DNA from 4 places in the Vibrio sp. F13 genome. Region 1 is predicted to be linked to each of the others. Evidence: predicted binding sites of a transcription regulator. Region 1 holds the regulator's gene; each other region holds the start of a gene.
The links. Region 1 encodes PurR, which represses purine synthesis genes. Its sites were predicted from a motif close to TNANGNAAACGTTTNCNTNA; they were not measured.
Positions count from the first base shown of each region.

Region 2: a site for PurR is predicted at 1,195-1,214, ahead of folD (bifunctional methylenetetrahydrofolate dehydrogenase/methenyltetrahydrofolate cyclohydrolase FolD). Genes of this name have one in related genera too.
Region 3: a site for PurR is predicted at 762-781, ahead of pyrD (quinone-dependent dihydroorotate dehydrogenase). Genes of this name have one in related genera too.
Region 4: a site for PurR is predicted at 819-838, ahead of pckA (phosphoenolpyruvate carboxykinase (ATP)). Genes of this name have one in related genera too.

Region 1 is NZ_CP170175.1:2,882,480-2,884,686, reverse strand. Features, by position in the region: gene torD (molecular chaperone TorD) at 1-301, shown strand, start outside; gene purR (HTH-type transcriptional repressor PurR) at 618-1,622, shown strand; cyclic di-GMP riboswitch class I at 1,793-1,878, shown strand; gene LMH68_RS13330 (TfoX/Sxy family DNA transformation protein) at 2,006-2,207, shown strand, end outside.
Region 2 is NZ_CP170175.1:2,669,149-2,671,355, forward strand. Features, by position in the region: gene LMH68_RS12415 (cation:proton antiporter) at 1-132, shown strand, start outside; gene folD (bifunctional methylenetetrahydrofolate dehydrogenase/methenyltetrahydrofolate cyclohydrolase FolD) at 259-1,116, opposite strand; tRNA gene LMH68_RS12425 (tRNA-Arg) at 1,328-1,404, shown strand; gene aroC (chorismate synthase) at 1,674-2,207, shown strand, end outside.
Region 3 is NZ_CP170175.1:55,617-57,823, forward strand. Features, by position in the region: gene LMH68_RS00145 (NAD-glutamate dehydrogenase) at 1-578, shown strand, start outside; gene pyrD (quinone-dependent dihydroorotate dehydrogenase) at 909-1,919, shown strand; gene LMH68_RS00155 (cell division protein ZapC) at 2,126-2,207, shown strand, end outside.
Region 4 is NZ_CP170175.1:1,630,252-1,632,458, forward strand. Features, by position in the region: gene hslO (Hsp33 family molecular chaperone HslO) at 1-673, shown strand, start outside; gene pckA (phosphoenolpyruvate carboxykinase (ATP)) at 1,011-2,207, shown strand, end outside.

The DNA of each region.
Region 1 (2,207 bases):
GATCATGGCTAAGCACAACTTAGTTGTGAACCAAGATCTAAAAGAGCCAGCAGACCACATTGCTATCGAACTCGATTTCCTTGGTAACTTGATCATTCGTTCAAACGAAACGAATATTGAAGAAGAACTAGAGAATTCATTTGCCGCTCAACAGCAGTTTATCGAACAACAACTGCTGACTTGGTTACCAAAGTTCAACGTGAAATGTCATGACGTTGATGAATTCGGTTTCTACGCCTCCGTCTCATCGTTGCTACTCGCATTCTGTCAATTAGACACTCAATATTTAGCTGGTGAATAGCTTATTGGATGACTCGTTAAATAAATTCAGAAGAATGTGACAATTCACCCGGATTTCCGGGTGAATTTTATTGCGAGTAATTTCTAGTCAGTCTAAAATTGTGACCGCAAACGATAAAATATGAAACATTCACGAAATGCTATGCTTATTATAGTTTTGAGCATTTTGGTGTTAAGACAAGCCGCTCAATAGCGGTTTTTTGTTTTTTAGCACTTTTAGTACCCAAAGAGCCCTACAAATTTAAGCTCTTAGTTAGGTAGCTTAACGGCTACTTTATTCCGTACTTTGGGAAAGTAGCTTCTAATAGGATAAAACCATGGCCACTATAAAAGATGTCGCTCGCTTAGCCGGCGTATCAACAACAACCGTTTCTCACGTAATCAATAAAACTCGCTTTGTTGCAGAAGCAACGCAAGAAAAAGTAAACAAAGCCGTAGATGAACTGAACTATGCACCAAGTGCTGTTGCTCGTAGCTTGAAGTGTAATACAACACGCACCATCGGCATGCTAGTGACTCAATCAACTAATCTATTCTTCTCTGAAGTTATCGATGGTGTTGAGAGCTACTGCTACCGTCAAGGTTACACTTTGATCCTGTGTAATACGGGCGGTATCTATGAGAAGCAACGTGACTACATTCGAATGCTTGCAGAGAAACGTGTAGATGGCATCTTAGTTATGTGTTCTGACCTAACTGAAGAACTAAGAGAGATGTTAGACCGTCACGCTGACATCCCTAAAGTTATTATGGACTGGGGCCCAGAGAGTTCTCAAGCTGATAAGATCATCGATAACTCTGAAGAAGGTGGCTACCTAGCGACCAAATACCTTATTGAACGCGGTCACTCTAAGATTGCATGTTTAAGTGGCCACTTAGACAAAGCAGCATGTGTTGAACGTATTGCCGGTTACAAGCGCGCACTTAACGAAGCTAAAATTTCTGCAGATGACAATATGATCATCGAAGGCAACTTCGAGTGTGATACGGCTGTTCTTGCTGCAGAACAAATCGTTGAGATGGAAGATCGTCCAACGGCGGTATTCTGCTTTAACGACACAATGGCACTCGGCTTAATGAGCCGACTGCAAGAAAAAGGCATCCGCATTCCTGAAGATATCTCAGTGATCGGTTACGACAACATCGAACTCGCTGAATACTTCTCTCCGCCGTTAACGACAGTTCACCAACCAAAACGTCGTGTTGGTAAGAATGCATTCGAAATTCTATTGGAGCGCATCAAAGACAAAGACCACGAAAAACGCGTCTTCGAAATGCACCCTGAAATTGTTGAACGAAGTACAGTTAAGACGTTAAATTAATTGATAATTCGAGTTTAATTTCATCAAGCGCACCTTTAGGTGCGCTTTTTTTATCAGCAACTATAATGAACCCTTATGCATAAATGAAAGATCATTAATTGAAGCAGTATCACATTTTGAAATATCAAGTGTGAGCTTCATTCAACAAAAACTTTATTCTATTCAATCAGTCACGCACAGGGCAAACCACTCGAAAGAGTGAGACGCAAAGCTTCCGGCCTAAACCACTCGTTGGTATGGTAGCGGGGTTACCGATGGCAAAATGCAGTAACTACTAATAATTTAGTAATTTACGGCTTATTGACAATTTAATTGCAACATTTTGCTAATCTCTCGGACCTGCTTATTTGGTGGCGTAGTTCAAATACACCGAGATAAATAACATGGATAAACCGATACTAAAGGACTCGATGAAGTTATTTGAGTCCCTAGGAAAAATAAAATCACGCTCAATGTTTGGTGGCTTCGGTCTTTTTGCTGATGACACTATGTTTGCTCTGGTTGTAAATGACCAGTTGCACATACGCGCAGACAAAGGCACAACTAAACAATTCGAACAACAAGGGTTTCAACCGTACGTCTACA
Region 2 (2,207 bases), 210 kb from region 1:
ATTAATGGCGGTGATTTCCGTTTAATTACACAAGGATCTGAGTTGGAAAAACTCATATCAACGGAGTGTGAGCTTATTAGTTTATTACCGCCTTCTGAACAGACGGAAAAAGTCGAGACTCCAGATAAGTAGCAACGAGCACTTCATCAAAAGCGAGTCACCCCGTTGTAAAAACGAATAGCTAAGTACCAAAGCATCAAAAAAGCCGCAACGTTCATCACGTTGCGGCTTTCTAATTTTATTTATATGCGCTGCGGACTACTTCGAGTGAAATTGCTCGCAAGCGATCATGGTGTTCTCGATTAGGCTCGCAACCGTCATTGGGCCAACACCACCCGGCACAGGTGTGATGAAGCTTGCGCTTTCTTTCGCTACGTCGTATTCAACGTCGCCCACTAGTTTGCCAGATTCTAAACGGTTGATACCAACATCGACCACAACAGCGCCTTTCTTAATCCAAGCGCCAGGAATGAAGTTAGGCTTACCAACGGCAACTACAACAACGTCTGCTTGACGCACGTGACCTTCAAGGTCTTTGGTGAAGCGGTGACATGTTGTCGTTGTACAACCTGCTAGAAGAAGTTCTAGCGTCATTGGGCGACCTACAATGTTTGATGCGCCAACCACAACCGCGTGTTTACCACGTAAGTCGATGTTGTAACGGTCAAGCAGCGTGATGATGCCTTTTGGCGTACAAGAGCGAAGCTTAGGCATGCGCTGAGCCAAACGGCCGACATTGTATGGGTGGAAGCCGTCAACGTCTTTCTCTGGCGTGATACGCTCAAGAACGTGAGTGCTATCAATGCCAGCTGGTAGAGGCAGTTGAACAAGAATACCGTCGATCTCTGGATCGTCGTTCAGTTGGTCTACCAATGTTAACAATTCGTCTTCTGTCGCAGTGGCTGGCAAGTCGTAAGATTTAGATACGAAGCCAACTTCTTCACACGCTTTACGCTTACTTCCAACGTAAACCTGAGAAGCAGGGTCTTCACCCACTAAAACAACCGCTAGGCCCGGAGCGCGTAATCCAGCTTCAGTACGAGCTTTTACACGTGCAGCAACTTCGGAGCGAACCGTTTGAGAAATTAGCTTTCCATCAATATTTTGAGCAGTCATGAATTTCCTTAGTATTGATATTCAAGTTAGTGGCTGATGTTTTTGGCGCATTATTCCAGAAAATCTTTTTGATTACCATCAAGCAAACGTTTGCTTTGGTCTATTTTCCAACACTTATATGTTTGTTGGCCTTTTTTTACCCACTTAGATCAGAATGTTACATAAAGCCGTTGCTTTACTGATTCGAATTCGTATAATTCGTTCCTGTAGCGCGCCCTTAGCTCAGCTGGATAGAGCACCTCCCTTCTAAGGAGGTGGTCGAAGGTTCGAATCCTTCAGGGCGTGCCATTATTTAAAGAAACCCGATAACTCTCCGAGTTGTCGGGTTTTTTGCATTTTACATATCATAAAACACTTCTTTTCAAGCGCGACTCATTTTCTTCTGTTATTCGTTTCATTCGGCTTATGTAATAGAAAGTTAAAATTGTTCGTTTTTTGGGGTTTACATCATTTGGTAATAAAGCCACTATGAATTCACGAAGAATAGACAAGTAAAGCTATTAGCCAGTCGGTTTAGGAATCAAACCTTCTGATTGATGGCTGATTTAGAGGAAGCAATGGCAGGAAACAGTATCGGACAACACTTTCGAGTGACCACATTCGGAGAGAGTCACGGTATCGCACTAGGATGTATCGTAGACGGGTGCCCACCAGGATTAGAAATTACCGAAGAAGATCTGCAGAAAGATCTGGACCGTCGTCGTCCGGGCACTTCTCGCTATACAACGGCTCGTCGTGAAGCGGATGAAGTGAAAATCTTATCAGGTGTATTTGAAGGCCAAACTACGGGTACTTCTATTGGTCTATTGATTGAAAATACAGACCAACGCTCTAAAGACTATTCCGAAATTAAAGACAAGTTCCGCCCTGGCCACGCTGACTATACGTACCATCAAAAGTACGGTGTGCGTGATTACCGAGGTGGTGGTCGTTCTTCAGCTCGTGAAACTGCAATGCGTGTTGCTGCAGGTGCAATTGCGAAGAAATACCTAAAACAAGAATTTGGTGTTGAAATCCAAGCTTACCTTTCTCAAATGGGTGATATCTCAATTGATAAAGTGGATTGGAACGAGATTGAAAACAACGCTTTC
Region 3 (2,207 bases), 460 kb from region 1:
CATTGATTGAGCTTTACCAAGGTGATGTCGTCGCAATTACTGAGAAGCTGGATGAAAACCTAGTGGCTTCAGAAGTAGAAGAGCATCAAGCAATGGCTCAAGTATGGATTGACCAAGGTGTAAACGCTGAGCTGGCTAATTCAGTGGCTCGTTTGTCTAGCCTGTACTCAGCACTGGATATATCTACAGTGGCTCGTGAAACAGGTAAAACAGTACAGCAAGCGTCTAAGCTTTACTTCAACCTAGGCGACCGTTTGTCACTGCACTGGTTCTTGAAGCAAATCAATGGCCAAGCTATAGACAACAACTGGCAAGCACTGGCGCGTGCAGCATTCAGAGAAGATCTGGATTGGCAGCAACGCCAGTTAACTGGTCAAGTACTTAACTGTGGTTGTGCTTCAGATATCGATGTGATTAAAGCGCTTGATGACTGGATGGAAAGTAACTCTGTTTCTCTACATCGTTGGGAAAGCATCCTAAACGAATTCAAAGTAGGTTCTGTTCATGAGTTTGCTAAGTTCTCAGTAGCACTGCGTGAATTGATGCTGTTGAATCTAAACTGCATGTCAAAAGACTAGTTACTAGATAAGACGAAAAAGTATAAGGGCAGGCCAAAAGGTCTGCCTTTTTCGTTTCGGTAAAGTGGAAACAATAGGCCTAACGACTTTTGAAGAACAAACTTCGACGCAAACGTTGTTTGTTGTTAAGTGACCTGATGGCTGTACTAAGGTTGAGATTAGAAATGGCTTAATAACTTGAAGAAACGATAACGTTTGCTTAATAATGAACCTCATTCGTTAGCAAACTTGATTATCTTACCCTTACAGACAGTAATAGATTGAATAGTTGGGTAAATAAGTAAATAATAGCGCCCCGTTTACACGGGGCTTTTTTCTATCGGAGGCACAATGCTTTACCGTCTAGCCAGAACTGGCTTTTTCCAACTTGATGCCGAAAAGGCACATGATCTTGCAATTCAAAATTTCAAGCGCTTCACAGGCACACCTATTGATCTTTTGTATCGCCAACAATTACCTCACCGACCTGTAGAGTGCATGGGTCTTGCTTTTAAAAACCCAGTTGGCCTTGCTGCTGGCCTAGATAAAAACGGCGAATGTATTGATGCATTTGGCGCAATGGGTTTTGGTTTCGTAGAAGTAGGAACAGTGACTCCACGTCCGCAAGCGGGTAACGACAAACCTCGTTTATTCCGTCTTGTTGAAGCTGAAGGTATCATCAACCGCATGGGTTTTAACAACCTAGGCGTCGACAACCTTGTTGAGAATGTTAAGAAGTCGAACTACGATGGCATCTTAGGCATTAACATTGGTAAGAATAAAGACACACCAATTGAAAAGGGCGCTGAAGATTACTTGATCTGTATGGAGAAGGTATATCAATACGCTGGTTACATTGCTGTGAACATCTCTTCACCAAACACTCCAGGACTTCGTTCTCTACAATACGGCGAAGCTCTAGACGATCTATTGTCTGAACTGAAAACGAAACAATCTGAACTGGAAGAGAAGCATGGTAAATATGTTCCTCTTGCTCTTAAGATTGCTCCGGATCTAAGCGACGACGAAATTCGCCAAATTTGTGAATCATTGATCAAAAATAAGATCGATGGTGTGATCGCAACAAACACAACATTGGATCGTTCAATCGTTGAAGGTATGAAACATTGTGATGAAGCGGGTGGCCTAAGTGGACGTCCTGTTCAATCTCGTAGTACTGAAGTAGTTCGTAAACTTCACGAAGAGCTGGGTGACAAACTGCCGATCATTGGAGTAGGTGGTGTTGACTCGTATGTTGCTGCAAAAGAGAAAATGATGGCAGGCGCTAAGCTTGTACAAGTTTACTCTGGTTTCATTTACAAAGGTCCAGGCCTTGTAGGTGACATCGTTAAAAATCTTTAAACGGCAAGACGCTTTTATTTCTGAAAAGCGACAATCTGGCATCGTCTTAATAAAAGAGACACTGTAACTCACTGAGTTGTAGAGAAAAGCGACAAGAAAGAGGAATTCATTTCCTCTTTTTTTTTGCCTATTGCTCAGTAAAATTACTGTAATTGAAGGTAATTTTGCGTTTTACCTAATGGAATGGTTCAACAGTGTGAGACGAAATGATGCTTAAACCTAGCGATACATGGAGTTGGTATTACGATGAGCAGCAATGTTCATTAATGCTAAACCTCGGAGAGGATA
Region 4 (2,207 bases), 1.3 Mb from region 1:
AGGTGACGGCCCAGTATCTCTAGCAGTTATCAATGGCGATCACGATCAGAAGATCCGTGGTGTTGCTCGCTTTGAAGGCGATATCGCAGACGACGCAGGTCTACACGCCCTAATGGGTAAAGGTCATCTAGTGATCACTATCGATCCTAAGAAAGGTGAGCGTTACCAAGGTATCGTTGGTCTTGAAGGTGACACGCTTGCACAAGTGCTTGAAGGCTACTTCGCTAACTCTGAACAGCTTAAGACTCGTCTATGGCTGCGCACTGGCGAGCATGAAGGCAAAGCACACGCTGCAGGTATGTTGCTACAAGTAATGCCTGACGGCACCGGTACTCCAGACGACTTCGAGCACCTAGAGCAACTAACAGACACCGTGAAAAACGAAGAGCTATTCACTCTAGAAGCGAACGAACTGCTTTACCGTTTGTACAACCAAGAGAAAGTACAGCTATTCACACCACAACCGGTTGAGTTCTTCTGTGGCTGTTCACGCGATCGAAGTGCAGCAGCAATCATTACTGTTGCTCAAGAAGAGATCTACGACATCCTAAGCACCGAAGGAAGCGTTGGTCTACACTGCGATTACTGTGGCACAAACTACTCGTTCGACAAGAATGATGTTGATGCACTGTACGCAGAAGCAGCAGATAAAGGCAGCAATACGGTTCATTAATTTACGGCGTACCAAAAACACGTAATTTACCCCAAAAAGGTCAGCCCTCAGCTGGCCTTTTTTGTGATCAAAATAGCGCAAACTCCGTAACATCTCGTAATAAAATCACCGCTTAATTTTAATCAATTAATAATGTTCTCGCCCCTAGCGCAAAGGTTTGCGTACAGGATAGACTAGTTGGGCCAATATGTGACGAGACGCTTAAAACCCCATGGCTAATATGGATATTTTTTGAGCTATATCCCTGTTTCCCCCGAGTCTCGTTGCTAGCATGGTGAGCAGATAACAATAAAAAATTAATACAAAATCCCTACAAAATATCCTACAAGGAGCACCTATGACCGTTATGGAACATACAAAGGCTGCACAAATTGATCTAACTAAGCACGGACTGACTGGCGTTACTGAAGTTCTTCGTAATCCTAGCTACGAGCAGTTATTCGTTGAAGAAACACTGCCAGGTTTGGAAGGCTACGAAAAAGGCGTAGTAACGGAACTAGGCTCTGTTGCGGTAGACACTGGTATCTTTACTGGCCGCTCACCAAAAGATAAGTACATTGTTAAAGATGACACGACCCGCGATACCATGTGGTGGTCAGATCAAGGCAAAAATGACAACAAACCGATTACAACTGAAGTATGGAATGAGCTGAAAGAGCTTGTGACAACTCAGCTATCTGGCAAGCGCCTGTTTGTCATCGACGGTTATTGTGGTGCTAACCCTGATACGCGCTTAAGCGTGCGTATTATCACTGAAGTAGCGTGGCAAGCGCACTTCGTTAAGAACATGTTCATTCGTCCAACTGACGAAGAGCTAGCAACGTTCGAACCTGATTTCGTGGTAATGAACGGTGCTAAAACAACTAACCCTAACTGGGAAAAGCAGGGTCTAAACTCTGAAAACTTCGTTGCTTTCAACCTAACAGAGCGCGTTCAAATTATCGGTGGTACTTGGTACGGCGGTGAGATGAAGAAAGGCATGTTCGCAATGATGAACTACCTGCTTCCTCTGCAAGGCATTGCTTCAATGCACTGTAGTGCAAACGTCGGCGAGAAAGGCGATGTAGCCATCTTCTTCGGTCTATCTGGTACAGGTAAAACTACGCTTTCAACCGATCCTAAGCGTGAGCTAATCGGTGATGATGAGCACGGTTGGGATGACGATGGTATCTTCAACTTCGAAGGTGGTTGTTACGCGAAGACGATTCGTCTATCTAAAGAAGCAGAACCTGAAATCTACAATGCAATCCGTCGTGATGCACTACTAGAAAACGTAACAGTTCGTGGTGATGGTTCTATCGATTTTGATGACGGTTCAAAAACTGAGAACACTCGTGTTTCTTACCCGATTCACCACATCGATAACATCGTTAAACCAGTATCAAAAGCCGGTCACGCTCAAAAGGTTATCTTCCTGACTGCTGATGCATTCGGTGTACTGCCACCCGTTTCTAAACTGACTCCAGAGCAAACGAAGTACCACTTCCTATCTGGCTTCACTGCAAAACTAGCGGGCACTGAGCGTGGTATTACT